DNA from 2 places in the Arthrobacter sp. SLBN-83 genome. Region 2 is predicted to be linked to the other one. Evidence: predicted binding sites of a transcription regulator. Region 2 holds the regulator's gene; the other holds the start of a gene.

Region 1 (3,966 bases), 1.6 Mb from region 2:
TGCTGCCGCGGCCGAAGTAGTCGTGCAGCGTCCTGTACTCCTGGAACAATTCGTCGTAGGCGGCCACGTTTTCCGGTATCGGTGTGTACACCTCCCCGGGTTCGGCGCCCATCGCAGCCGCAGCCTCGCGGATGTCCGCGTAGGCGCCCGCGGCCACGGCAGCGTGGATGGCCGAGCCCAGCGCCGGGCCCTGTTCCGAGCCGATGGTGGACAGCTGCAGGCCGGTGGCGTCCGCGTAGATCTGCATGAGGAGTTTGTTCTTGAGCAGGCCGCCGGCCACGATGAATTCCTTGACGGGGACGCCGGCGTCGCGGAAGGCGTCCACGATGGTGCGGGTCCCGAAAGCCGTGGCTTCAAGCAGCGCGCGGTACGTGTCTTCCGGTCTGGTGGCCAGGGTCTGGCCCACCACAATCCCGGAGAGCTCGTGGTCCACCAGGACTGAGCGGTTGCCCGAGTGCCAGTCGAGGGCGATCAGGCCGTGTTCCCCGATGGCCTGCCGCGAGGCGAGTTCGGTGAGGTACTCGTGGATGCCCAGGCCCGCATCCTTCGCAGCCTGGTGGTATTCGGGCGGGACGCCGTACTTGGTGAACCAGCCAAAGATGTCCCCCACGCCGGATTGGCCGGCCTCGTAGCCCCAGAGGCCGGGTACGATGCCGCCGTCCACGGCTCCGCACATCCCGGGCACCTCGCGCAGTTCCGTGCCGTTCATGACATGGCAGGTGGAGGTGCCCATGATGGCCACCAGCTGGCCGGAGTCCACGGCCTTGGCAGCCGGGGCAGTGACATGCGCGTCGACGTTTCCCACGGCCACGGCGATGCCTTCCGGCAGTCCGGTCCAGGCAGCAGCCTCGGCGGTAAGGGTGCCTGCGGCATCCCCCAGCCGCCCGATGGTGTGCTCCAGCTTGGAGCTGACGAAGTCTTTGAAGTCCGGGTTCAGGGCAGCAAGGAAGTCCTCCGACGGATAGCGGCCATCCTGGTAAATCCCCTTGTAACCGGCCGTGCAGGCATTGCGGACGTACCGGCCGCACAGCTGCCAGACGATCCAGTCCGCCGCCTCCACCCAGTGGTCCATGGCGGCGTAGGCTTCCGGGTCCTCTTCCAGCAGTTGCAGGCCCTTGGCGAACTCCCATTCGGAGGAGATCAGTCCCCCATAACGCGGAAGCCAGTCCTCACCCCGGTCGGCGGCGAGGCGGTTGATCCGGTCAGCCTGCCCCTGCGCTGCGTGGTGGCGCCAGAGCTTCACATAGGCATGCGGCCGGTTGGCGAAGCCGGGCAGTTCGTTCAGGGGGGTGCCGTCGGCCTTGACGGGCACCATGGTGCAGGCGGTGAAGTCCGTGGCAATGCCGACGACGGCGGCAGGGTCGATCCCGGCGTCCGCCACCGCGGCGGGCACAGCCCTGCGCAGGACCTCCCGGTAGTCGTTGGGCACCTGGAGTGCCCATTCACCGGGAAGCCTTGCGGGATGTCCATCGGATTCCGCGCCCGCTGTATCTTCGGGCAGGGAATCGGTGACCACCGCGTGCGGGTACTCGTGGACGGCGCTGCCGAGTTCCCTGCCGTCGCGGACCCGCACCACCACGGCACGGCCGGACAGGGTCCCGTAGTCCACCCCGATGACGTACTGGTCAGCGCGGGGATCGGAGCTGGATGTGGACAACGTCTCTGGCATGGGTTTGCCTCCGTCCGAGAGGCGGGGGCCTCTTTACCGGGTTTGTAGGGGTCGGGGTCGAGCTAAGTGCTGCAGCAAGTGTGAACGCTAACAAAGAAGATGTCAACGGACTCGAAAAAGTTGCGAAAATCCCCGCTGCAGTCTTGTTAGCGTTCACAAAGCAGTCTATATTGAACCGACACATCAACAATGTGGCCAGGACCAGGGAGCGTCGGAGCTGCCTGGTCCAACAACACTTCGCGGCAATGCTGCTGCGGAAGGAGAAAATGGTGAGAATCAAAAAACTCATGGGCGCGGTGGCCCTTGTCCTCGCCCTGACGGTGGGCGCCACCGGCTGTGGTTCCCGGGGCGGAGCCGCCACCGAATCCGGCAGTGCCGCCAAGCCCAGCGACTCACTGGTCGGGATTTCGATGCCCACGCAGACCTCCGAACGGTGGATTGCCGATGGCGCCAACGTGGAGAAGTCGCTGAAGGACCTTGGCTACAAGACGGACCTCCAGTTCGCCAATGACGACATCCCCACCCAGGTGTCGCAGATCGAAAACATGCTGACCAAGGGCGCCAAGGCCCTGATCATCGCCGCCATTGACGGCACCACCCTGACCGATGTCCTGGCCAAGGCCAAGGACCAGAACGTCAAGGTCATCGCTTACGACCGCCTGATCAACGGCACCCCGAACGTGGATTACTACACCACGTTCGACAACTACACGGTGGGTGTGCAGCAGGCCACCTCACTGCTGACCGGCCTGGGCCTCCTGGACGCCAGCGGCAAGAAGGTTGACGGCAAGGGCCCCTTCAATATCGAGCTTTTCGCCGGCAGCCCCGATGACAACAACGCCAACTTCTTCTGGAGCGGCGCCATGGACACCCTGAAGCCGTACATGGATGCCGGCACGCTGAAGGTCCCCAGCGGCCAGACCAAGTTTGAGCAGGCCGCGATCCTCCGCTGGCAGGCACCTGTGGCACAAAAGCGCATGGAGGACATCATTACCTCCGCCTACAGCTCGGGCACCAAGCTGAACGGCGTCCTCTCCCCGTACGACGGCCTGTCGATTGGCATCATCTCCGCCCTCACCAGCACCGGCGGCTACGCCAAGGGCAGCCTGCCCGTAGTCACGGGCCAGGACGCCGAAAAGGGCTCCGTCAAGTCCATCGTCGCCGGCGAGCAGTACTCCACCATCTTCAAGGACACCCGGCAGCTCGGCGCGCAGGCCGTCAAGATGGTTGACGCTGTCCTCAAGGGCCAGGAGCCGGAAACCAACGACACCAAGACCTACAACAACAAGGTCAAGGTTGTCCCGGCGTTCCTGCTGAAGTCCGTGATCATCACCAAGGACAACTACAAGAAGGAACTGATCGACTCGGGTTACTACACCGACGCCGACGTCAAGTAGTCAGCGTCCGGGGCTGTGGCCCGGGCTTCCGTCCCGGGCCACAGCCCCACCCGCGCCCTCCTGCAGCAGCAGGAAGGCAAGCTCCGAACAGTCAGTGGGAATTGACGATGAACTCACCCATTCTTCAAATGCGAGGAATTACCAAGACGTTCCCGGGCGTCAAAGCGCTGCAGGACGTCACCCTGGATGTGAACCGTGGCGAGGTCCACGCCATCTGCGGGGAAAACGGAGCCGGCAAATCGACACTCATGAAAGTGTTGTCCGGCGTCTATGCACATAACACCTTTGACGGTGACATCCTCTTCGAAAACGAACCCTGCAACTTCTCCAGCATCTCGGACAGCGAAAAACGCGGAATCGTCATCATCCACCAGGAACTGGCCCTCAGCCCGTACCTGTCGATTGCCGAGAACATCTACCTTGGCAACGAACAAGCCACCAACGGGTGGGTGGACTGGCGCAAGACCAACCTGGAGGCAGCCAGGCTGCTCGCCCGCGTCGGCCTGGACGAGAACCCTGTCACCCCTGTACAGCACATCAGCGTGGGCAAACAGCAACTGGTGGAAATCGCCAAGGCGCTGTCCAAGGAAGTGAAGCTGCTCATCCTGGACGAGCCTACGGCCGCCCTCAACGACGAGGATTCCGGCCATCTGCTGGACCTGATCCTCCACCTCAAGGGCCAGGGCGTCACCAGCATCATCATCAGCCACAAGCTCAATGAGATCCGCAAGGTCGCTGACGCCGTCACCATCATCCGCGACGGCAAAACCATTGAGACCCTGCGTCTTGACGAAGGCCAGATCACGCAGGAGCGGATCATCCGCGGCATGGTCGGCCGGGACCTGGAGAGCCTGTACCCCGACCGCGAGCCGCACATCGGAGAGGAAGTCCTGCGGATCG
Region 2 (3,966 bases):
CATCAACCTGGAGCTCGCCTTCATCGCTCCCGCAGCCTAATTCCCCCCTTCATGGCACCCCGGCCTGCCTGCACGGCACGGCCGGGGTGCCGTGTTTAACGGGCAAAGGTACACCGGCAAACGCGTGCATCGACACCTCCCGAATCATCCACAACGCCGCCCGCCGGGGGTACGGTGGACTTAAGCCATGCTGGGGGGAAGGCTGAGGACCGATTCCCGGCAGCCTACCTGGATCCCGACCCTGCAGAAGGAACGCCCATGAGTACTCCTCCCGTCCCGCCTCCCGGGTCCGAAGACCCGCATACCAGCAACGGACAATCCGGCAACGACCAGTCCGGAGCCCAGCCCCCGCGCTACGGCCAAAACGCACCGCAGTACGGCCAGAACCAGCCCCAGTACGGCTCGCAGCAGCCGCCGGCAGCACCGCAATATGGCCAGAATGCCCCGCAGTACGGCCAGAACGCACCGCAGTATGGGTCGCAGGGATCCCAGTATGGGCAGAACGCCCCCCAGGTTCCCGGCTACGGGCAGCCCCAGAGAGGCCAGTCCCAGTACGGCCAGTCGCCGTATGGACAGTCCCCTTACGGCCAGTACCCCTCCGAGCAGCCGCAGCCGGCCGGAAGCAACGGCGTTCCCCAACTGGTGAACATCTCCTTTTGGCTGCTCATTGCGTCGGGGGTGATTTTCGTCATCGGCATGATCCTCGGGCTCACCCAGCTGGACAGCCCCGAGCTCCGGCAGCTTTTTGAACAGCAGATGCGCTCCAGCGGGACAGACATCAGCTACGACAGCATGAAGAGCTTCATTGCCGGCACGCTGGTGGTCTTCGGCATCATCGGTGCCGCGCTCTACCTGCTGGTGGCCTTCTTCATCCGCAAGGGCAGGAACTGGGCCCGCATCCTGGGAACAGTTTTCGCGGCCCTGTCCATTTTTGGCCTGTTTGGGGTTCCCTCCATCGGAACGCTGGGAACTGTCCTGGGCATCGTAGCCATCGTGCTGCTTTACCTGCCTGCAGCTGCGCCGTACTTCCGGAAGCAGCAGCCCTTCGCCAACCCGTACTCCGGTGGATTCGGCAACCCCTACGGGCGGTAACCAGCACGTCCGCCGGGAAACAAGCGGCCCGGGAAGCAGCAATGCTTCCCGGGCCGCCTGCGGTAAGCCGGCGCCTAGGCCGTCTGGCCGGGTGTCTGTGCCCGCTGGGCGTGATAGGCCAGGATCTGGAGTTCGGTGGCCATGTCCACCTTGCGCAGGTTGACGCCGTCGGGAACCTGCAGCATCACCGGCGCGAAACTCAGGACACTGTGCACGCCCGCCGCCACCACCCGGTCACAGACGCCCTGGGCCACGGCGGCCGGAAGCGCGAGCACCACCATGTTGGCCCCGGTCCGATGCAGGACTGTTTCGAGGTCCGCCACGTCGCTGACCCGCAGCCATCCCACTTCGCTGCCCACCACCATCTGGTCGGCGTCGAAAATGGCCACGACGTCGAACCCTCGGGACTCGAAGCCGCCGTACCGGGCCAGGGCCTTGCCCAGGTTGCCGGCCCCGACAATGGCCACTTTCCAGTCGTGCGTCAGTCCAAGTGCGGCGGCGATATGGCGGCTGAGGTACTGCACCTCGTAGCCCACGCCCCTGGTTCCGTACGATCCCACGTAGGAGAGGTCCTTGCGCAGGGTTGAGGAACTGACGCCGGAGGCCTCCGCCAGCGATTCGGAGGAGACGCGCTCCACGCCCTCCGCGAGCAGGGTGTTCAGGGCACGGAGGTAGAGCGTCAGCCGGGCTACGGCGGCAGGCGGTATCTGCTTGGGCGGGGTGCCCGTGGCGTCCGGAAGGTCCGGGAGGGGCTGCGGCGTTGAGTCCAGGGAGGTCACCGGTACTCCCTACTGGGCCATGGCGCGCTGCAGCACGCGTTCCAGCCGGGTTTCGTCGATCTTCCAGAAGTCGCGCTGCACGCCGTCCACCAACACCACCGGGATCTCCTCGGCGTAGCGCTCGCGCAGCTCGGGTTGGTTGTCCACCAACTCTTCGCTCCACGTGAGGCCCAATGAGGCAGTAACCCGGCTGACGGCGTCGCGCGCGTCTTCGCAAAGGTGGCAGTCAGCTTTGGTGACCAGGACGACGCGGGGTGTAGCCATGGCTTAACGGTATCGCCGTTCGCGTGCTGCCGGTGACGCCGACGGCGGCAGGCCACTGGATTGACTAGACTCAAGTCCATGCCCGAGGAGAAATACGTCGCCGTAGTCACGCGCCCGGTTGCCGAGCCGCAGCCAGGCGAAGCGGCGTTCTTCGACGTGGACAACACCCTGATGCGCGGAGCCAGCCTCTTCCATGTGGCGCGGAAGATGCACCAGCGCGGAGCGTTCACCCTGGCCCAGGCCGCCGGCTTCGCGTGGAAGCAGTTCAAGTTCGTGGCGCGCGGGGAAAACATCGACGATGTCCATGCCGTGCGGGATTCTGCCCTGACACTGGCCGCAGGGATCACCGTTGACGACATCAAGGCGCTGGGCGAAGAGGTCTATGACGAAATGATTGCGTCGCGGATCTGGCCCGGGGCCAAGGCACTGGCGGAACAGCACCTCAGGGTGGGCCGCCGCGTCTGGCTGGTGACGGCCACACCCATCGAGGTGGCCACCGTGATCTCCACCCGCCTGGGACTGACCGGAGCGTTGGGGACGGTGGGCGAGGTGTCGGACGGCATGTACACCGGCCGGCTGGTGGGCGACATCCTGCACGGCTCAGCCAAGGCCGTGGCTGTCCAGACCATTGCCGACGAGGAAGGCCTGGACCTCAAGCGTTGCTGGGCCTACAGCGACTCCTACAATGACGTCCCGCTGCTGTCGCTGGTGGGGCACCCCGTTGCCATCAACCCGGACGCCAAGCTGCGCCGCCACGCCCGCGACCGCAACTGGCCGGTCTACGACTTCCGCGCCGGCCGCCGGGCTGCCACCTTCGGCCTCAAGGCAGCCACTTTTGGCGGTGCCATATACGGCCTCTGGAAGGGCTTCGCCCGGATGCGCGGCCCGCGGGCCTAGCCAGGGAAGTAGCCCGGGAACTAGCCCGGCGTGTAGCCCGGTTAAAGAAAATGCCCGCCGCCTCGGAAGGCGACGGGCTTTTCCACGCTGTTCGAAGTATTCCTACTTCTTGTTGCGGCGCTGGTGACGGGTCTTGCGAAGCAGCTTGCGGTGCTTCTTCTTGGCCATACGCTTGCGACGCTTCTTAATAACTGAACCCACGAAAGTTCCTTACAAACTAGATGCAGTACCTGTCTGATGGAGAATGTCCGTGGACAAAGCTACGAACTGAACAACTGACAGATTCTTACAATGACGTAAAACGTTCCTTAACAGGGTACCGCCTATCAGGAGCGGCTCAGGACAGAGCCTCAGGCGGTCTCGGTGTGGCCGTCCACGACAGCACCCTTGAGGTACTGTTCAACGGCGTTTTCGGGGACCCGGTAGGAGCGGCCGAAGCGTACCGCCGGCATTTCGCCGGAGTGCACCAGCCGGTAGACAGTCATTTTGGAGACGCGCATGACCTCGGCCACTTCAGCCACGGTCAGGAACTTCGCGTTGGAGAAGTTCTGTTCTGCCGACATTTCCCTATTTTCCTTTGCTGACGGATGGACAACAGTGACCCCAGGTACGTGCCAATGCGGTGTTCCGATGCTGAGCCATCCACCAACCACCTAAATAGATACTCTAGATGTTCATGTGGCAGATGTGAAAGTAGGGCGCCCCCCCTATTTCACCCCCCCTATTTGGCCTGCCTCCGCTTCCGCGCCGATGCCGCCAGCTGCTCCAGGACGGACGCGGAAACATCCCAGTCCATGCAGGCATCCGTGACGCTTTGGCCGTAGACCAGTTCAGAGCGCCCTGCTGCGTGTTCCGCGACGTCCAGGTTCTGGGCCCCGCCCACCAGGAAGCTTTCCAGCATGACGCCTGCCACGGCGCGCGCCGCCGTCCCGCC

Evidence for each region. Region 2 encodes Rex, which represses fermentation and respiration genes when NADH is low (regulators of the CRP and FNR family bind a similar motif). Its sites were predicted from a motif close to CTTGTGAANNNNTTCACAAG; they were not measured.
Region 1: the regulator Rex is predicted to act here: its motif matches at 1,810-1,829, upstream of araB (ribulokinase).

What each region holds. Positions count from the first base shown of each region.
Region 1 is NZ_VFMX01000001.1:568,653-572,618, forward strand. Features, by position in the region: gene araB (ribulokinase) at 1-1,669, opposite strand, end outside; gene chvE (multiple monosaccharide ABC transporter substrate-binding protein) at 1,936-3,066, shown strand; gene mmsA (multiple monosaccharide ABC transporter ATP-binding protein) at 3,174-3,966, shown strand, end outside.
Region 2 is NZ_VFMX01000001.1:2,152,091-2,156,056, reverse strand. Features, by position in the region: gene FBY30_RS09895 (YceI family protein) at 1-40, shown strand, start outside; gene FBY30_RS09890 (hypothetical protein) at 259-1,092, shown strand; gene FBY30_RS09885 (redox-sensing transcriptional repressor Rex) at 1,167-1,871, opposite strand; gene FBY30_RS09880 (glutaredoxin family protein) at 1,881-2,135, opposite strand; gene FBY30_RS09875 (HAD family hydrolase) at 2,214-3,032, shown strand; gene FBY30_RS09870 (30S ribosomal protein bS22) at 3,135-3,233, opposite strand; gene FBY30_RS09865 (helix-turn-helix domain-containing protein) at 3,383-3,595, opposite strand; gene FBY30_RS09860 (3-deoxy-7-phosphoheptulonate synthase) at 3,754-3,966, opposite strand, start outside.